4 regions of the Peribacillus sp. SRI_006 genome follow, and region 2 is predicted to be linked to each of the others. Evidence: riboswitches for the same ligand, from Rfam matches in the RefSeq annotation. Region 2 holds a riboswitch; each other region holds the start of a gene.

Evidence for each region. Region 2 has a riboswitch for S-adenosylmethionine ahead of AC2YHV_RS20455 (YezD family protein). Riboswitches for the same ligand answer to the same signal wherever they lie in the genome.
Region 1: linked by a shared signal. The riboswitch ahead of metK (methionine adenosyltransferase) and the one ahead of AC2YHV_RS20455 (YezD family protein) in region 2 are both predicted to bind S-adenosylmethionine.
Region 3: linked by a shared signal. The riboswitch ahead of AC2YHV_RS10450 (methionine ABC transporter ATP-binding protein) and the one ahead of AC2YHV_RS20455 (YezD family protein) in region 2 are both predicted to bind S-adenosylmethionine.
Region 4: linked by a shared signal. The riboswitch ahead of mmuP (S-methylmethionine permease) and the one ahead of AC2YHV_RS20455 (YezD family protein) in region 2 are both predicted to bind S-adenosylmethionine.

The regions. Positions count from the first base shown of each region.
Region 1 is NZ_JBYCZT010000010.1:32,823-37,765, reverse strand. It holds gene AC2YHV_RS15610 (lysophospholipase) at 1-488, opposite strand, end outside; gene AC2YHV_RS15605 (gamma carbonic anhydrase) at 699-1,217, shown strand; gene metK (methionine adenosyltransferase) at 1,529-2,722, opposite strand; SAM riboswitch class I at 2,886-3,048, opposite strand; gene pckA (phosphoenolpyruvate carboxykinase (ATP)) at 3,478-4,943, shown strand, end outside.
Region 2 is NZ_JBYCZT010000014.1:129,537-134,479, reverse strand. It holds gene sat (sulfate adenylyltransferase) at 1-531, opposite strand, end outside; gene AC2YHV_RS20460 (phosphoadenylyl-sulfate reductase) at 584-1,300, opposite strand; gene AC2YHV_RS20455 (YezD family protein) at 1,470-1,613, opposite strand; SAM riboswitch class I at 1,770-1,878, opposite strand; gene ssuE (NADPH-dependent FMN reductase) at 2,158-2,691, opposite strand; gene AC2YHV_RS20445 (TetR/AcrR family transcriptional regulator) at 2,879-3,466, opposite strand; partial or broken gene AC2YHV_RS20440 (SDR family NAD(P)-dependent oxidoreductase) at 3,751-4,384, opposite strand; gene pdxT (pyridoxal 5'-phosphate synthase glutaminase subunit PdxT) at 4,529-4,943, opposite strand, start outside.
Region 3 is NZ_JBYCZT010000006.1:150,834-155,776, forward strand. It holds gene AC2YHV_RS10440 (MetQ/NlpA family ABC transporter substrate-binding protein) at 261-1,097, opposite strand; gene AC2YHV_RS10445 (methionine ABC transporter permease) at 1,113-1,781, opposite strand; gene AC2YHV_RS10450 (methionine ABC transporter ATP-binding protein) at 1,774-2,808, opposite strand; SAM riboswitch class I at 2,962-3,074, opposite strand; gene AC2YHV_RS10455 (O-acetylhomoserine aminocarboxypropyltransferase/cysteine synthase family protein) at 3,192-4,502, opposite strand; SAM riboswitch class I at 4,602-4,709, opposite strand; gene AC2YHV_RS10460 (thioredoxin family protein) at 4,855-4,943, opposite strand, start outside.
Region 4 is NZ_JBYCZT010000009.1:35,269-40,211, reverse strand. It holds gene AC2YHV_RS14225 (ring-cleaving dioxygenase) at 1-870, shown strand, start outside; gene AC2YHV_RS14220 (alpha/beta hydrolase) at 870-1,478, shown strand; gene AC2YHV_RS14215 (flavin reductase family protein) at 1,497-2,105, shown strand; SAM riboswitch class I at 2,341-2,443, shown strand; gene mmuP (S-methylmethionine permease) at 2,527-3,921, shown strand; gene mmuM (homocysteine S-methyltransferase) at 3,911-4,873, shown strand.

The DNA.
Region 1 (4,943 bases), on a different contig from region 2:
CTATCCGATTCACGAATTTCCGCACTTCTCGTCGCCATTTCAGGTGTCAATCCGGAACCCACCCTGAACTGAGGCATAACGATGTTCAAACCATGCGAGAGCATTGTAAGGAACTTCCGCGGCTTCGTCACGAGGCCCAAGCAAGGAGAAGAAAGAATCACCCCCGCAATGTCCCATTCCTCTTCCTGAAGAAGGCGTATCGAAATCAAACCGCCCATGCTGTGTCCAAGTAAAAAGACCGGCAACGAATATTCATAAGCCTCTTCTATCCAGCTTTTCACTTCGTCCAAATACTCATCAAAGGAATCGATATGTCCCCGGTAGGCGCGAGTAGTCATACCCTGCCCAGGAAGGTCGCCCATGACGACATGGTATCCAGCTGAAAGCCACATTTGTGTTATCCACTTATAACGCCCGTGATGTTCCATTGCCCCATGAATGATGACAATGACGCCCTTTGCGTCTCCTTCTGTCTCCCATTTCCACATTCGAAATCCCCCTTTCACTTTTCACTTGTTGTGTACGATCCATGATAGTTGAAATAATATATATAAATTATAACCATATTCGTGATTTTCGACAAAAAAGAAATCTAACAAGTTGTACATTGCTATTATAAATAGCCAAGTGTATTTGCATACGGTATATTAAAATAATACATAAAAACATTCACTTCGGAAAGGAAATGATTGAAAATGATTATTTATCCGTATAAAGGCAAAGAACCTGAAATTGCTGAAAGCGCTTATATTGCTGAAAATGCTGTCGTCACAGGTGATGTCAAAATTGGCGACGAAACATCAATCTGGTTCAATTCCGTCATTCGCGGTGATGTATCCCCAACCATCATCGGAAAAAAAGTAAGTATACAGGATAACAGCATCCTGCACCAAAGCCCAAATAATCCATTGATCATCGAGGATGAAGTAACCATTGGACATCAGGTCATATTACATAGCTGTAAAATCCGCAAAGGAGCTTTAATCGGCATGGGATCGATCGTACTTGATGAAGCCGAAATCGGCGAAGGGGCTTTCATCGGTGCCGGCAGTCTCGTTCCCCAAGGCAAAGTCATTCCACCGAACATGTTGGCATTCGGACGTCCAGCTAAAGTCATCCGCGAAATCAACGAAGAAGATCGTCAGGATATGGAACGCATCGTACGCGAATACGCCGAAAAAGGCCAATACTATAAAACGGCGGAACGGATAAAGTAATGCACGAGCACTTGACTGAAAATTACGAGTATTTGAACGCAACTCACGAGTAAACCGCTGAAACTCACGAGTATTTGCTTCAAATTCACGAGTAAATCGCTCAAACTTACGAGTATTTGCTCCAAATTCACGAGTAAATCGCTCTAGCTCATGAGTATTGCTCCAAACTCACGAGTAAATCGCTCTAACTCACGAGTATGGCCCTTAAAGTTTAATTTCTTTGGGATTTCTTGAATTATTCCCGCAGACGGCTAAGTTAATCCATAAAAAAGGTGCCCCGCAAATAAACGGGACACCTTTTTTTATATGAATTACGCTTGTGCTTTTAATGTTTCTGCTTTGTCCGTGCGTTCCCATGGAAGATCGACATCTGTACGGCCGAAGTGTCCGTATGCAGCTGTTTGTTTGTAAATTGGGCGACGAAGGTCAAGCATTTTGATGATACCAGCTGGACGAAGGTCGAAGTTTGCGCGAACTAGGTCAACAAGGACTTCTTCGCTAACTGTACCAGTTCCGAACGTATCAATGGAGATCGATACAGGCTCTGCCACACCAATTGCGTATGCCAATTGAACTTCCGCTTTGTCGGCAAGGCCGGCTGCCACGATGTTTTTCGCAACGTAACGTGCAGCGTATGCAGCAGAACGGTCAACTTTAGTAGCATCCTTACCAGAGAATGCACCGCCGCCGTGACGAGCGTATCCGCCGTAAGTATCAACGATGATTTTACGTCCAGTAAGACCAGCATCCCCTTGAGGTCCGCCGATTACGAAACGGCCAGTCGGGTTGATGAAGTACTTAGTATCTGCATCGATCAACTCGGCTGGAACGACAGCTTTGATCACATGTTCTTTTAGATCGGCTTGAATTTGTTCAAGCGTAATTTCTGCATCATGCTGTGTAGAGATGACGATTGTATCTACACGTACAGGACGGTTATTCTCATCATATTCCACGGTTACCTGTGTTTTACCATCAGGGCGTAGGTAAGCAAGAGTTTCATCTTTACGAACTTGGGTCAAGCGGAATGAAAGTTTATGCGCCAATGAAATCGGAAGCGGCATAAGCTCTTCTGTTTCATTACAAGCGAATCCGAACATAAGACCTTGGTCCCCTGCACCGATTGCATCGATTTCTTCATCTGACATGTTTCCTTCACGAGCTTCCAATGCTTTATCGACACCAGCTGCGATATCGGCAGACTGCTCATCAATGGAACTCAAAACAGCACAAGTTTCAGCATCGAAACCGTATTTCGCACGTGTGTAGCCAATTCCTTTAACCGTATCACGAACGATACGCGGGATATCCACGTAAGCGGACGTTGTAATTTCACCAGCAACAAGTACAAGACCTGTAGTTACACTAGTTTCACACGCAACACGTGCATTTGCATCCTTAGCTAGGATAGCATCTAAAATGGAATCTGAAATCTGATCACAAATTTTGTCCGGATGGCCCTCTGTAACAGATTCAGAAGTAAATAGACGTTTCTTTGACATCATATTTCCTCCTTGGAAGTTAGTATGTTGTAGGCATAAGCCTGATTTTTACGGAACTCGTTTCCCTCATTAGTTTCAACTATAGACACAGAATTACTTATAAAAAACACAAAAACCTTCCCTGGCAAATGAGGAAAGGTTTAAAATTCTGTCTTCTATCCTTTCACTCTTATCGTTCAAGGGTTTTTTACCTTGCTCAGGTTAGCACCATCACCACTATTCCTTGAAGACCTTCGCTTTATTTTCGGCGATCGATCTTGGAGTCAAGTTCAATATGGCAGGTTGCTGGGTTTCAAAGGGCCTGTCCCTCCACCAACTCGGGATAAGAGAATCCGTACAATTTAAGATATTATCGTATCTGGCTGGAATTTGTCAATGCTTTTCTAAAAAGAACATTTACACCCAGAACGGCGTTCATTTGAAAAAACATGTTGATATAACGTCCTAGAGGGGTTTACAACGCAATATACGAATAGAAATGTTGTAAATTGCCATTAATAATAAAGTATTGAATATCGAAAAGGACGACATCCTGACTTACCCTTTAGACATAGTATTGTTTACTTACTTCCTATTTAAATAAATTTTTCCTAATGAAAGTATATGCGACCATCCTGACTCGGTTCCTGCCGGATTAAAATGATTAATGCGGCCAGCTGAAAATAATCACAAATTAAAAGAAATAGTATAGACTAATTAAATGAATGTGTTATACTAATTATAATCTAAAAACTCAAACAAAGGAAGGTACCTCATATATGAATTCTGTAGATGTTTCTAATGAGTTACACCAATTATTAACAGGAAACAATGTGCAAACTCAACTATCAGTTCCTCAATTGGTCGAAAAAGTACTAAGCAGAAATGAAGGCGTTTTAACATCAACCGGCGCGGTAAAAGCTGAAACTGGCAAATATACCGGTCGTTCACCTAAAGATAAATATATCGTGGAAGAAGCATCAGTTAAAGATAAAATCGATTGGGGCCCAGTGAACCGGCCGATTTCCGAAGATGTGTTCAATAAACTATATAATAAAGTAGTTGACTACCTAAAAGCAAAAGAAGAGATTTTTGTTTTTAAAGGTTTCGCTGGTGCAGACGAATCATCACGTCTTCCCATCCGTGTTGTTAATGAATATGCTTGGCATAACCTTTTCGCCCATACTTTGTTCATCCGTCCAAACGAAGAGGAACTGAGAGGTCACGAAGCTGAATTCACGATCGTTTCTGCACCTAACTTCAAAGCGGACCCAGAAGTGGACGGAACTACATCCGAAACGTTCATCATCGTTTCTTTTGAACGCCGTACGATCCTGATCGGCGGAACGGAATATGCAGGAGAAATGAAAAAATCGATCTTCTCGATCATGAACTACTTACTTCCAGAGGCTGGAATCCTTCCAATGCATTGCTCTGCCAACGTAGGACGTGAAGGGGACGTCGCTTTATTCTTCGGACTGTCCGGTACGGGCAAAACAACTTTATCAGCAGACACTAGCCGTAAATTGATTGGCGATGACGAGCACGGCTGGTCTTCTAACGGCGTATTCAACATCGAAGGCGGCTGCTATGCAAAAACGATCAACCTTTCACGTGAAAAAGAACCGCAAATTTTCGATGCAATCCGTTTTGGTGCTGTATTGGAAAATGTTGTTGTTGATCCGGATACGCGTGAAGCAAACTATGATGACAGTTCATTGACTGAAAACACTCGTGCTGCTTACCAAATGCAAGCAATCGATAACATCGTGAACCCAAGTATTGCAGGACATCCAAATACAATCATTTTCTTAACGGCTGATGCTTCAGGAGTTCTGCCTCCAATCAGCAAGCTTTCCAAAGAACAGGCAATGTTCCACTTCCTAAGCGGATACACTAGTAAATTGGCTGGTACTGAAAGAGGCGTAACTTCACCGGAAGCTACATTCTCCACTTGCTTCGGTTCACCATTCTTACCGCTTCCAGCTACACGCTATGCTGAGATGCTTGGTGATAAAATTGACGAGCACAATGCAAAGGTATACCTTGTCAACACAGGATGGACTGGCGGAGCATACGGAACTGGAAGCCGTATGAAACTTGCTTACACCCGTGCAATGGTACAAGCGGCGCTTGAAGGTGAATTAGCGAACATCGAAACGATCAAAGATGATATCTTCGGTTTGGATATCCCGCTTCATGTTCCTGGTGTTCCTGATGAAGTGCTTCAACCAATCAAGACTTG
Region 2 (4,943 bases):
TTCAGCGAAAGCCTTCCTTGTCTCGACTGGGTCCAAATAATGAGCTTGAAATAGCGGACGCTCTATTCTCTTGATCAACTTTATTTCCCCGCCGACATATACATCCCCGCGGTTATATAAGTTTTTTACTCCAGGATGCTTCTCATCAGCTGTTTGATATACCAATGTCGCTTCCAATTGCTTATCTGGAGTGTAAATATCAGAAACGGAGAGAACCCCGTATGTTTCACCATCATGGGTTAATGTTACTTCTTCACCTATAGTAAGGCTTCCTGCAGTTTCTTCGGTCAAAGGCAGCGTAATCGGGATGCTCCATACATGTCCGCTGCTTAGCCTCATATCCTTTACCACTGTCTCATAGTCACTTTTTGTAAAGAATCCTTTAATCGGGCTGTAGGCACCCGTCCCTATCAATTCAAGATCGCTTAAAGCAATTTCATCGATTTCGATTGACTTCGTTATTTTACTAAAATCATATTTTGGTTCCCAAAGATCGATTAATGTTCCTCCGTGCGGTAAACTGATTGTCATGCTAATTTCCCCCTATGGTTTCTATTTATTTATGCCTATAATTTCTATTTATTTAAGATAAATGCAATCCGCATTCCGTTTTTTGAGCCCCTTGCCAACGGCCTGAGCGTAAATCATCTGCATTGAAGGCAGGTGCAGTACACGTTTTACATCCAATACTCGGATATCCATTATCATGCAGGACATTATATGGAAGTCCATTTTTGTGGGCATAGCGCCAAACATCTTTCCATGTCCAATGTATGAGCGGGCATATTTTAACTGATTTGAACTTATTATCCTTATTGATATACTCGGTCTTAGCTCTTGTTTCGGATTGCTCCCTCCGCAGTCCCGAAAGCCAGGCTGTTGCCGATGAAAGCACATCTGTAAGCGGAACAATTTTACGGATGTTACAGCACTTATTGGAATCACTAAGCCATAATTCATCGCCATATTCCGCCGCTTGTTCCTCAAGCGTCAAGTCAGGTTTCTTCATTTCGATCAAAAGCTTCGGATATCGCTTCTTCACTTCCTCGATCAATTGGTAAGTTTCCTCAAAATGAACATCTGTATCTAGGAAAACTATTTTTGCCGAAGGATTGACCTTCGCCAATAAATCCGTAAGCACGATGCCTTCAATACCAAAACTGCAAGCATAAATCAGTTTGTCTCCATAATGGTCATTCGCCCATTGCAGTACTTCCAAAGCACCTTTTGTCTCAGTGTCTTGAGGAAATACAGGGAAGTCCCCTGTATTGAAATTTTCATAGTTTATTAATGCAGCCAACTTTGTAGCCCCCTCTAAAAACTTGCTGTATCAGGTTAGAGTAACTGTTGATCAATTCCCGTTGTAATCTTCCCCGGGTTATTTGAATCTAGGAAAAAGAGACGAATCTAACCAATACTCTCTTTATATCAGTTAAACCCGCCTCTAGTTTTTCTAGTCAGCAGATACCTTATTTAATTCTTAGTTTTTCATTTCTCTCCATTTGAATGATTTTACCATCCTGGACAATAAGTGTAATGGATCCATATTTCATTGAATTAAGCATTTCTTGAAGTCGTTCAAAAATTTCTTCAAGCTGATTCTCTTTATTCAAACCAGTTCCTCCTTTAAGAAAACCCGCGAATATTTTATTTTAAATTTTTTAGATTTATATAATTCCATACAACCTTACATTGTTATGGTCTGCCTAAAATTTTCACAAAAAACAAAAATCTTTCCATGATGGAAAGATCGCAAGGTAAATATCTTTACCTTATCTTCCAAAATGATCAACATTTTGTTGGAGTTAGCACCTTGCATCCATCATGCAGGTTGCCGGACTTCAAAGGGCCAATTCCCTCCGTCGCTCTGGATAAGTTTTATTATTTTAAATATTAACATATATTTAATCCTTGTCAATGGAGTTTTCTTATAAAATAACTTGGTTTAATATTATGGATGAACTGTTATTTTTATACACACTATTCAATTTATGATTTTATGTTCATATAAATACGAAAATAGACTCGTCTTTTTAGATAAAATCTCCAAAAAAATGAGTCTATTTTCATTAATAGGCCTATTATTGACGCGTGTTATTCTAAAAAAATTTCTAAGGTTCCAGTCTTTTTATAGAAGGAATTAATTTATTGAAGTCATTAATTTCTTAACTGTATCGCTTCTACAAATTCTTGAACCTGACTCTGGACGCGATCAATTAAATGCAAATCATTGATCGGATTTTCTGGATTCTGTTTATCTATTTCCTTATCAACAAAATAAATCCCCTGCAGCGGCTCGCCTTTTAATATTGAAATTAATGGTTTAAGCGCATAGTCAATCGCCAATAGATGCCTGTTACTTCCACCAATCATGATTGGCAACACCGGCTTACCCTTAAGAGCACCTTCTGGCAGCAAATCAATCAATGCTTTCAATACACCTGTATAAGAAGCCTTATAAACCGGTGAACCTATAATGACTCCTCTGGCTGCTTGAATTCGCTCTGAAAGCTTTGAGATATCCTCGCTATTATATTTCCCTTGGAATAAATCATCTGCTGAGAAATCCGTAATCGAGAAATAAGCTGTAGTAAATCCTGCATTTTCGACTAATGATTGAATATGTTTTAGTGAAATGTCCGTTCTTGATGGAATAGCCGGACTTCCTGATAAAATTACGATATCGCTCATTTGATACCCTCCAATGTTACAAGATTTCCAGATATAATTTTCTTAAAGCATTTCGTGAAGTATACATTTATCGTAATTGTCTGAAAAATATAAGTCAAATCTTACACTCTGGACTTCTACTCTTAATGAAAAAAGAAACGGTCATATTTACGGCTTGATGCTCATGCCCTTAAATATGACCGTTTCATTATGTATGATTTTGTTTCCCATGAATACCATATACCAAAAGTTGAGCAATGCTCTTAATTCGTTCAGAAGTAAAATATGGCTCCTTTTTTTGTTGATGGATCTCATAATGTGTAGATAAAGCCAATGTGAAAGAAATGATTCCTACATTAAATAAAATAATATCAGAGATATATTGTATCTCTCCGCTATCTATTCTCTTCTGTATTTCAATATGCCTGGCATTTGGCTTGAAAATCTGATCTACATATTGCTTTGAAATATCTTGATCGAATTGTGTTTCCCTAAATAATATCGAAAACTGTTCTTTATTTTCAAGAATTTTTTTTATCATGGTAGTAACATGATTCTCCACTAGATCATCCGTGGATAGATGGCTAGTCCCATCTTCAGATTCCTCTTTTTCATTAGGGGTAATTGTAGCCAAAAGCAAATCTTTTTTGCTGTCAAAGTATTTGTAAATAGTAGCTTCGGAAACATTGCATGCAGAGGCAATTTCATTCGTTCTTGTCATGTCAAAACCTTTAGTGGCAAAAAGAGTCCGGGCTACATTTATGATTCGTTCTTTGGTTTGCTGCCCTTTTTTCAAAAATATCAACCTTCTTTTATAAAGATAAGACCGGTTTCACCCATCTATTTCCCATGATATATCGCTGGTATCAATCGGTCAATATTACCTTTGATCTATTAGAATTCAATATTCCCATATATCATAAATAGAAAACATCATCTGGTTGGGACGATGTTTTCTATTTATGAAAATCACTTAAAAGATGCATAGCCATCATCGACCATGACTACACTTCCATTGATCGCATAAAGACATGGGAATCATCGATAAATTGAATGCAAGTCAAATGCGCGGTGAATTGATTAAGCCAGAAGCCATTGCAAATGCCGTCTATCTATTATCGTTAGAGGAAGCGGATAACCTTGTATGATAGGAGTGCCGACCCCGCCCGGCGCAATGCCCACAACACGTATGCCATGAGCACCCAATTCCAAAGCTGCTGTCTGTGTCATCATTCTTACAGCGCCTTTAGTCGCCTGATAGGCAAAAGTCCCATGGGAAGCTAAGTAGCCAAACACGGAAGCGGTATTTATAATGACTCCCTTGTTACCCAGTTCCTTCATTTTCCGTCCTGCTGCCATGATTCCAATGGCCACTCCGTACTGGTTCACCCCAATCGTTTTGTAGTAACCTTCCATATCTTGGTCTAGGATCATACCGTCCGCACCAATGCCGGCATTATTAAACATGATATCGAGCCTTCCGTATGTTTCCACTGCTTTATTGATTAACGATTCAACATCTTCCTACTTAGAAACATCCGTTTTAACATAAATCGCCACTCCACCATTAGCTGTTATCTGATCAACGGTTTCCCGACCCATTTCTTCATTAAAATCCGCAACAAACCTTGTCCCCTTTTGCTGCAAATTTCAGGCATGTGGCTCGGCATAAACCGCTTGCTCCCCCTGTGATAACTGCAACTCTTGCTGTCATATACATTCCCCTTCCAAATAAGTAAGTAAACACTTACTTTTTATTATAAAAGTAAAGAATAGTAAATTCAAGCAATATGTATTTTTATAGAGTTTTGAGCTTTCAAAAGTAAAGCTGTCCTATTAATAGGACAGCTTCATTTGTTTAGCAGGTTTTCAATTCGGCCTTACTTACGGATGTCTTCACCATTTCAATGAAAAGTTGAAGGAAGCGATCATCACCTGTCAATTCTGGATGAAATGCACTTACGAGGACATGGTCTTGTCTCGCAGCCACTACATTCTCTTCATAAACAGCCAATACTTCTACACCTTCTCCAACTTCATCAGCAAATGGCGCCCGGATGAATACTGCCTTATATGGGGCTTCCATTCCTTTGATGGATAGGTCAGCCTCGAAACTTTCCCGTTGACGTCCAAATCCGTTCCTTTTCACGGAAATGTCCATTAGTCCGAGATAGGCCACCTCATCGCCAGTCAATTCATTTGCCGCCAATACCATCCCAGCACATGTACCGAAAATTGGTTTTTTATCTTCGAAGAAAGTTTTGATCGGTTCC
Region 3 (4,943 bases), on a different contig from region 2:
TTACTATCGTCCCAACACAAATCCGTTACTGTCTGCTGAAGCATACATGAATAAAACCTGAAGCTGTTGACGCAGATTCCGCAACCATGGCTATGAGTAATATGAGCGTTTTGGTTGTTATCCCTGCCCATCGGAAAACTCAATAACAAATATAGAGGCCTATTATGATTCAAATCCAATAAAAAAAAGGTTTCGGAATGAGACCATTCCGAAACCTTTTTAAACTGCGACCTGAATTAAATCAGGTCGCCATTCTCGAATTATTTATCCGCCGGTACAACTGCACCTTTGTATTCTTTAAGAATGAAATCTTGAATTTTTTTAGAATGCAATACTTCTACAAGCGCTTTGATTGCTTCTTTATTTTCGTCACCTTTGTTTACGGCAATGACATTCACATAAGGTGATTCGGAATCTTCAATCGCAATCGAATCTTTAAGCGGATTCAAACCGGCGTCAATTGCATAGTTGGAGTTGATCAAGACTGCATCGCCTTCGCCGCTCTCATAAATTTTAGGAAGCAGGGCCGCTTCATAATCGGCATCGAATTTAAGGTTTTTCTTATTTTCAACGATGTCTTTCGTTGTAGCCGTCGTTTTATCGATGCCTTCTTTCAAAGTGATCAGGCCATTCTTTTCCAAAAGGGATAAAGCGCGTCCATGATCAGCAACAGAGCTGCTCATAATAATTGTTGCGCCTTCCGGAAGTTTATCAATGCTTTTATATTTTTGTGAATATAGAGCAATCGGCTCGATATGGATTCCGCCAGCATTGACGAAGTCATATCCATTTTCTTTAATTTGCCCCTCTAAATATGGAATGTGTTGAAAGTAGTTAGCATCCAATTCCTTATCATTCAACGCCTTATTCGGTAAAACATAGTCCTGGAACGTTTCAATTTCCAAATCGATTCCTTTTTCTTTAAGAAGCGGTTTAGCTTTCTCAAGGATTTCTGCATGAGGAACATTGGATGCCCCTACAACTATTTTCTTCGATTCTTTATCCGTATCGCTGCCGCTTTTATCCTTTTCACTTCCACAAGCAGCCAAAGCGATAGATAACACTAAGATTAATGCAAATCCTAAAAACTTTTTCATCCTATTCATCTCCCTTTATCTTTTGTCCAATTTAGATGTAATCACATCTCCAATAATTTGAATTATGAAGACGATAATTAGAATAACGATTGTCGCTACAAGCGTAACGTCATTTTGATTTCTTTGATAGCCGTCCAAATAGGCTAGGTTACCAAGCCCGCCAGCGCCGATGACCCCGGCCATTGCGGTATATCCAACCAATGCAATCGATGTTACCGTAATCCCGGAAATAAGGGCAGGCATCGACTCTGGAAGAAGGACCTTCCAAATGATCGTGCTCGTTTTTGCCCCCATCGATTTAGCGGCTTCAATTACACCTTTATCGATTTCACGAAGGCCGATTTCAACCATACGCGCATAAAATGGGGCAGCACCGATAATAAGTGCCGGCAGTGCAGCGTTCTCACCGATCATGGAACCGACAAGCGCTTTAGTGAAAGGAATGAGCAGCACGATCAAAATAAGAAATGGAATGGAACGGAATATATTGACGACAGCACTCATGACTCCGTTAACAGCCCGGTTTTGCCACATATTACCCTTCCCTGTCAGGAAAAGGATCAATCCTAGTATTATGCCTATAAAAAAGGTTGCCACTACAGAGACGCTTGTCATGTAAAGCGTTTCTTTCGTAGCTTCAATGATGTCTTCCCAATCAACATTCGGCAATAATTCTTCAAGCATGAGTAATCACCTCCACGCCTACCTGCTGTGCTTTAATGAATTCGATTGCGCGGAGCATTTCATCCTCTTTGCCATCTAGATGGATAAACAATGTTCCATATGAACCGCTTCTTGTTTGGGATATCTTACCTTGAACGATATTGACATCCAACTCGAAGTTACGTACAAGCTTGGTGATCAATGGGCTTTCTGCATGATCACCTACAAAGGTCAATTGAATCACTTTGCCTGCTGGATAGCGTTCGAGCAAATGGTCCATCGTTTCTTTCGTTTCTTCCGGTTCCGTTACCTGTTGCACGAAACGCTTCGTCATTTGTTCTTTAGGATTCTTGAAGACATCCAGGACAGGACCCTGTTCAACAACCTGCCCGCTTTCCATCACGGCGACGCGATGGCAGATTTTACGTATTACATGCATTTCATGCGTAATCAAGACGATCGTCAATCCCAAACGCTGATTGATGTCAACAAGCAATTCGAGTATGGAGTCGGTAGTCTGCGGATCCAAAGCAGAAGTCGCTTCATCACACAGCAGCACTTTAGGGTCATTTGCCAGAGCCCTGGCTATTCCCACCCTTTGCTTTTGCCCTCCGCTTAATTGCGAAGGATAGGCCTTTTCCCTGCCTTCAAGTCCGACTAACTTGATCAATTCGTTCACACGCTTGGTGCGTTCAGGTTTAGAAATACCTGCAATTTCCAACGGGAAAGATATATTCTCCTGAACGGTCCTTGACCATAATAGATTGAAATGCTGGAAAATCATGCTGATTTCTTGACGGGCCTTACGGAGCTGAGCCCCTTTAATTTTTGAAATTTCCTTTTCAGCCACCACAACGGATCCCTCTGTCGGTGTTTCCAATCCATTGAGCATTCTGATCAAAGTACTTTTCCCCGCTCCACTGTAACCGATGATCCCGAAAATCTCGCCTTTATTTATTTCAACATTCACATTATTTACAGCCTTGATCGTCTCACTGTTTCCTTTTCCTGTTCGGAACAGCTTACTGACTTTCGTCAATGTAATCATTAACCCTCACCTCTTTTATCCAATAAAACCTATGAACTTAGTTGATTTCTCTACATTATTAGTCTGTTTCTCCTATCATGTAAAAGTTTTCCCAATTAAAATAGAAAAAACCTTTCTGCATGAGCAGAAAGGCAGGTGAAGAAACAGGCCTTCCTCTCATCTTCCAAAGTGATTAAACTTTGTGTGAATTGGCACCTTTCCAAGGAAATCTCCTTGTCGGTTGCCGGGTTTCATCGGGCACATCCCTCCACCTCTCTTGATAAGAGCTAATATATAGAATATTTGTACATCATTAAGTTCTTTAGTATGGAGAAATTTTATCATAGATAAAAAAGGAGCGCAATGTATATTATTTCTAGTACAAGAATGAACAGGAACTTTGCTTAAAGCGTTTTGGAAGTCAAGGAGACGATGTTCGTCGCCTTTTCAATTGCCTGCTCCAAATCTTCTATTAAGTCGTCTACATTTTCAATCCCAATCGATAAACGGACTTGATCGGCACTTACACCCGCTTTCGCAAGACCCGCCTCATTCAATTGTTGATGGGTCGTACTTGCTGGGTGGATGATCAAGCTCTTCGCATCCCCTACATTCGCCACATGGGACCATAATTCCACCGAATTGATAAGTTTTGCCCCAGCTTCGCGATTACCTTGAATCCCAAATGTGACGACAGATCCAGCTCCCTTTGGCAAATATTTATCCGCAAGGGCTTTATCGGGATGATCCTCATCACCAGGATGTGAAACCCAGGTCACGGCAGGATGGTTTTTTAAATATTGGATGACAGACTTGGTGTTTGATAGATGCTCTTTCATCCTTACATGCAGCGTTTCAAGTCCAAGCGTGAACTGGAATGCACTTTGGGCACTTAGCGCAGGGCCCAAATCACGTAGTAACTGGACCCGGGCTTTCGTTATGAATGCGGCAGGGCCAACTGCCTCGGCGTATACCAGACCGTCGTAACTTGGGTCAGGCTCCGTGAAGCCAGGATAGTTCGGCGAGTTCCAATCGAATTTACCTCCATCCACGATGACACCGCCTAGCGTCGTTCCATTTCCAAGAAGCCATTTTGTAGCGGAATGGATGACAATATCCGCTCCAAAATCAATGGGTCTGCAAAGATACGGTGTCGCGAAGGTATTATCAATGATTAAAGGTATGCCGGCTTCGTGGGCGATTTCCGCTACCGCTTCAATATCGAGCACCCTCAAACTTGGATTTCCGATCGTTTCAGCAAAAATGGCTTTAGTTCTTGGTGTAATCGCCCTTTTGAAATTCTCAGGGTCATCGGGAGAAACGAACTTCACTTTGATCCCATATTTAGGAAGAGTGTTTTCGAAAAGGTTATACGTACCGCCATATAATGTAGAGGCTGAAACAATCTCATCCCCTGCAGCAGCAATATTCAGGATTGAAAGTGAGATGGCAGCCATTCCGCTTGCCGTTGCCAATCCGCCGATACCGCCTTCCAATAAGGCCATTCTTTCCTCAAAAACGCTGACCGTGGGATTATGAAGCCGTGAATATATATAGCCATTCTCCTTCAGGCCAAATAAATTTGCTGCATGGTCGGTGTCCTTGAACAAGTATGCATTGCTTTGGTAGATAGGAACGGCACGGACACCTGTTTCATCAGCTTGCAGACCGCCATGAACACTCAATGTTTCAAAACGCAACTTTTTCTCTGACATTTAATTTCACCTTTTTCTATGGATTTAGTTGGATTTATATGAAATCTGGCTTTTTATAAACAAAAAAACCACTTCAATAAGAAGAGGTTTCAAGAACACACCTCATCTACCAGAGCCAACACTCTGCTGGAATTAGCACCGTATATAAAAATTTATACCGGTTGCCGGGCTTCGTCGGGCCAGTCCCTCCGCCACTCTTGATAAGAACTATTAAATTCTGCCATTACTTAATTCAAAATATAGCATTTTAGATTAAATCAGTCAATGAATTGTTAGAATATTCTTTGTTTATTTCCTGCCCTCATTCAAATGTCAGCAACAAAGAAAACCAACCGCGGTTCTGATTGGTTTCCTAACTGATTTCCTTAAGCAATCCGTACAAATAAGGAACGGATTGAAAGGCATATATTTTTTTGTGCAGCTGCCCTTCTTTGAAAAGCA
Region 4 (4,943 bases), on a different contig from region 2:
GGAGTATTGGGAATGCGTATGGTGAAGAAAACCGTTAATTTTGATGATCCAGGCACCTATCATTTATATTTCGGAGATGAATCCGGTTCACCGGGCACAATCATCACTTTCTTTCCTTGGCCTGAGGCATACCGAGGGACAATTGGCTCCGGACAAGTGGGGATTACAACATATGCCGTTCCGGAGGGTTCAATGGGCTTCTGGGAAAATCGTTTGGGTAAATTTAATATAGACTTTGAAAAGGTTTCACGTTTCGGTGAGGAATATCTTGAGTTCCAAGACCCACATGGTTTGCAACTTGAACTGGTTGAGCGTAAAGAAGGTAAAAATAGCGAGTGGTCATTCGGCGGTGTACCAGCTGATAAGGCGGTCAAGGGTTTCGGCGGAGCTGTATTATTGACGTCAAAACCGATCAAAACGATGGAACTATTAGAGGAAGTGATGGGCCTTCAAAAGGTTGGGGAAGAGGGCGATTTCATCCGCTTCAAATCCACATCGGATATCGGCAATTTGATCGATGTTAAAAAAACGGTTTTACCAAACGGTAAAATCGGAGTGGGAACTGTCCATCACATTGCATGGCGTGCGAGCGATAATGAAGATCATAAAGAATGGAGGGAGCATATCGGTAACCATGGCTATGGTGTGACACCCTTTACAGACCGACAATACTTCGATGCGATTTATTTCAGGGAAGATGGAGGCATACTCTTTGAAGTTGCCACAGATCCACCTGGCTTTGCTCATGATGAAACGAAGGAAACGATGGGCAGTAAATTAATGCTGCCGCCATGGTTGGAAGAAAAGCGGGAAGTTATGGAAAAAACGTTACTGCCGGCAGTGCCGAGACTACTAGAGGAGGATAAATGATGAAACATATTTTTCAAAAAGGAAGTAATCCAGAAGCTCCGTTACTACTGCTGTTACATGGCACTGGAGGAACGGAAACAGATCTCTTGCCATTATCCGAAATGGTTTCACCGGGTTCGTCCGTACTGAGCGTACGGGGAAATGTACTTGAAAATGGAATGCCCCGTTTTTTCCGACGGTTAGCTGAAGGGGTTTTTGATGAAGAGGATTTGATTTTCCGAACGAAGGAGCTTTATGACTTCTTGGAATCAGCGTCCGGAAAATATGACTTCGACCGTGACAGAGTGGTGGCATTAGGTTATTCCAATGGTGCAAATATAGCGGCAAGTTTGCTGTTCCATTACGAGGGGGCCTTACAAGGAGCGATTCTTCATCATCCAATGGTTCCAAGACGAGGGATTGCTTTGCCGTCCCTTTCAGATATACCTGTATTTATAGCTGCAGGTAAAAACGATCCGATTTGCCCGGCAGAAGAAACTGATGAACTTAATCAACTTTTACAGCAAGCTGGCGCTACAGTTGAAGTTCAGTGGGAAAATTACGGTCATCAGTTGACACGTTCAGAGGTTGATGCAGCAGGTTCATGGTTTCAAAAGAACTTTTTATAAGAATGAGGGGGAATGAAGATGATTTCTGTTAACCCTGAAAGTCTGACTGAACGGGATAATTATAAGTTTTTGACTGGAAGCATTATACCGAGACCTATAGCGCTGGTTACGACACAATCCGAAACCGGTACAATCAATATAGCGCCGTTCAGCTTTTTTAACATAGTCAGTTCAAATCCTCCGATGATTTCCATTTCTGTTCAACGGAAAGAAGGAGTTTCAAAGGATACAGCCCGAAATGCAATTCAAACAGGTGAGTTCGTTGTTCATATCACTGACGAAAATAATGTTGCTGATGCAAATCGAACGGCCAAGGAACTCCCATCTGAAGAAAGTGAATTGGGTCTTACTAATTTCAGGCTGGCTGTTAGTGATAGGGTATCCGTACCAGGATTGGAAGAAGCGAAGGTGCGTTTTGAATGTACATTAGAGCAATCGATTCCATTGGCAGGTTCCAAGAATGAACCTGGTTGTGATTTACTGATAGGGAAAATAGTCTGCTATCATATAGAGCAAGATATTTACCATAATGGCCGTATTGACCCGAATGGGCTAAAACCTGTAGCAAGATTAGCAGGTCATACTTATACAAAACTAGGGGAATTATTTGAAATAGAACGTCCTTAAGGAAAAAGAAAAAAATGGCGACATCTTTTAAGATGTTGCCATTTTTAAGACCAAAATGACCCCGGTTAGTTTTATTTGCCATTATAATACGCTTAGCGCCTGTTCCAAAAATAAGCAACCTTTTAATATTAATGCCGCAGACGCCATGATCGTTAGCATTTAAAAGGAAGTCTTTACATTCCGAAACAAAACTTGACAAATTTTTCATAGATTGATACAGTTATAAAAAAATAATTTCTTATCCAGAGAGGTGGAGGGACTGGCCCTATGAAACCTCAGCAACAGGTCTACAAAGACACTGTGCTAATTCCAGGGGGTGAAACCTTGATAGATAAGACCGTACGTGTTTATTTGTCAGTAACGCACTCTTTTTTAGAGTGCGTTTTCGTTTTTTCTGGATGCAAGATTAAGGAGAGTAAGAATGGATAACAAAAGGAAGCATGATTTTCAAAGGCAAATGCAAGCACGGCATATAATAATGCTATCGCTTGGCGGGGTGATTGGAACTGGTTTATTCTTAAGTTCGGGTTATACGATTCAACAGGCTGGTCCGTTCGGAACCATCCTTTCGTATCTGATTGGTGCATTGGTGGTTTATCTAGTCATGCTATGTCTAGGTGAACTATCAGTGCATATGCCCGAGACAGGTGCGTTTCATAGTTACGCAGCCAAATACATCGGACCAGGGACAGGGTATACAGTAGCCTGGTTGTATTGGCTAACCTGGACTGTTGCACTAGGTTCGGAATTCACGGCTGCAGGATTGTTGATGCAGCGATGGTTTCCATCGATCAGTGTCTGGATATGGAGTGCTCTATTTGCCATTTTGGTTTTGGCATTAAATGCGTGGACCGTTAAGTTTTTTGCTGAATCCGAATTCTGGTTTGCGTCTATAAAGGTATTTGCTATTGTAATATTCATTATTCTGGGAGCTGCGGCAATGATAGGTTTCATTCCAATGATTAACGCACAATCAGCTCCGTTATTTTCCAATGTTACAAGTGCAGGTTTATTTCCAAATGGTGCTTTTGCCATTCTAATGACGATGCTCGCGGTGAATTTTGCATTTTCTGGAACTGAATTGATCGGAGTTGCAGCTGGAGAAACTGTGAATCCGGAAAAAACGATTCCAAAGGCAATCCGTATGACATTATGGAGATTGATTATCTTTTTTGTAGGTACCATCGTTGTTTTATCCGCATTATTGCCTGTTTCGGATGCAAGCGTATTAGAGAGCCCCTTTGTTGCCGTTCTAGAACGAATTGGAGTGCCATATGCAGCGGATATTATGAACTTTGTTATATTAACTGCCATTTTGTCCGCTGCGAACTCAGGACTATATGCCTCATCCAGGATGCTTTGGTCACTTGCAGATAAGAAAACTATTTCACCAATATTTGCAAAATTGACAAAACGGGGTGTTCCCTTGAATGCAGTCCTTTTCAGTATGCTGGGCGGTGTTTTAGCACTTTTCTCGAGTATTATTGCGCCGGATACTGTATATATAGTGCTTGTATCCATTTCTGGACTAGCCGTGGTTATAGTTTGGATGAGTATTAGCGCGTCACAGTTTCTATTTCGCAGACGATATATAAACGAAGGAAACTCAGTTAATGATTTGGCTTATCATACACCATTATATCCATTCGTACCAATCGTTTCATTTATGCTATGTCTTGCTTCTTGCATAGGAATTGCATTTGATCCTACACAAAGAATAGCACTATATTGTGGCATTCCGTTTATTTTGTTTTGCTATGGAAGTTATTATCTGACACAAACCATAAAGAAAAGAGGAGTAGACCATGAAAAATAAAATTAACCCAATTGAAGCAATTTTACAAGGTCATTCAGTTATGATTTTGGACGGAGCTTTAGCTACAGAGCTTGAAAGTCATGGGTGTGATTTGGACGATCCCCTGTGGTCTGCACGTGTATTACTTGAAGATCCAGAAGTGATTTACCAGGTGCACTCTGACTACTTTCGAGCTGGTGCTGACTGTGCGATAACGGCAAGCTATCAAGCAACGGTTGAAGGTTTCGCCCTCCGCGGAATACAAGAAAAAGAGGCATTAGATCTAATCAGGAAAACGGTTTTACTAGCAAGAAAAGCAAGAGATGACTTTTGGAAGGAAGAATATCAAACGATTAGACCTAAGCCATTGGTTGCTGCATCAGTTGGACCTTATGGGGCTTATCTTGCAGATGGTTCAGAGTATGTTGGGAATTATGGTGTTTCAGATGAAACTTTGGCGGCATTTCATCGCTCACGAATATCAGCTTTGATTGAAGCAGGAGCTGACATTTTAGCATTTGAAACGATTCCTTCCCTGCAAGAAGCAAAAGTATTACATTCATTATTGAAAGATTATCCAGAAGTTTATGCTTGGCTGTCCTTTTCTTTGAAAAATGAAAAAGCGATAAGTGACGGCACATTGCTGGAGGAGTGTGCCAGATTGTTTGGGGACAGTGAGCAAATTGCCGCAATTGGCATCAACTGTGCGCCTGTATCAGTTATCACGGAAGCCATACAGGTGTTGCGTGCAAACACGAATAAACCAATTATCGTTTATCCGAATTCCGGTGAATCATATAATCCAGAAACTAAAACATGGCATGGTCCAGAATCATGTAATAGGCTCGATGTGAAATCTGAAGATTGGCACCATGCGGGGGCAAATATAATTGGAGGATGTTGCAGAACCGCTCCTCATCATATTGCGGGCATTTCAAGAAAGTGGCGACCTTCCGTGGTAACGTTCTCCTAGCCTTTTTTGTTATCAAAAATATTGTTATTAAATATGTAAGTAGTCGGGAAACCTATAAACAAAAAGAACA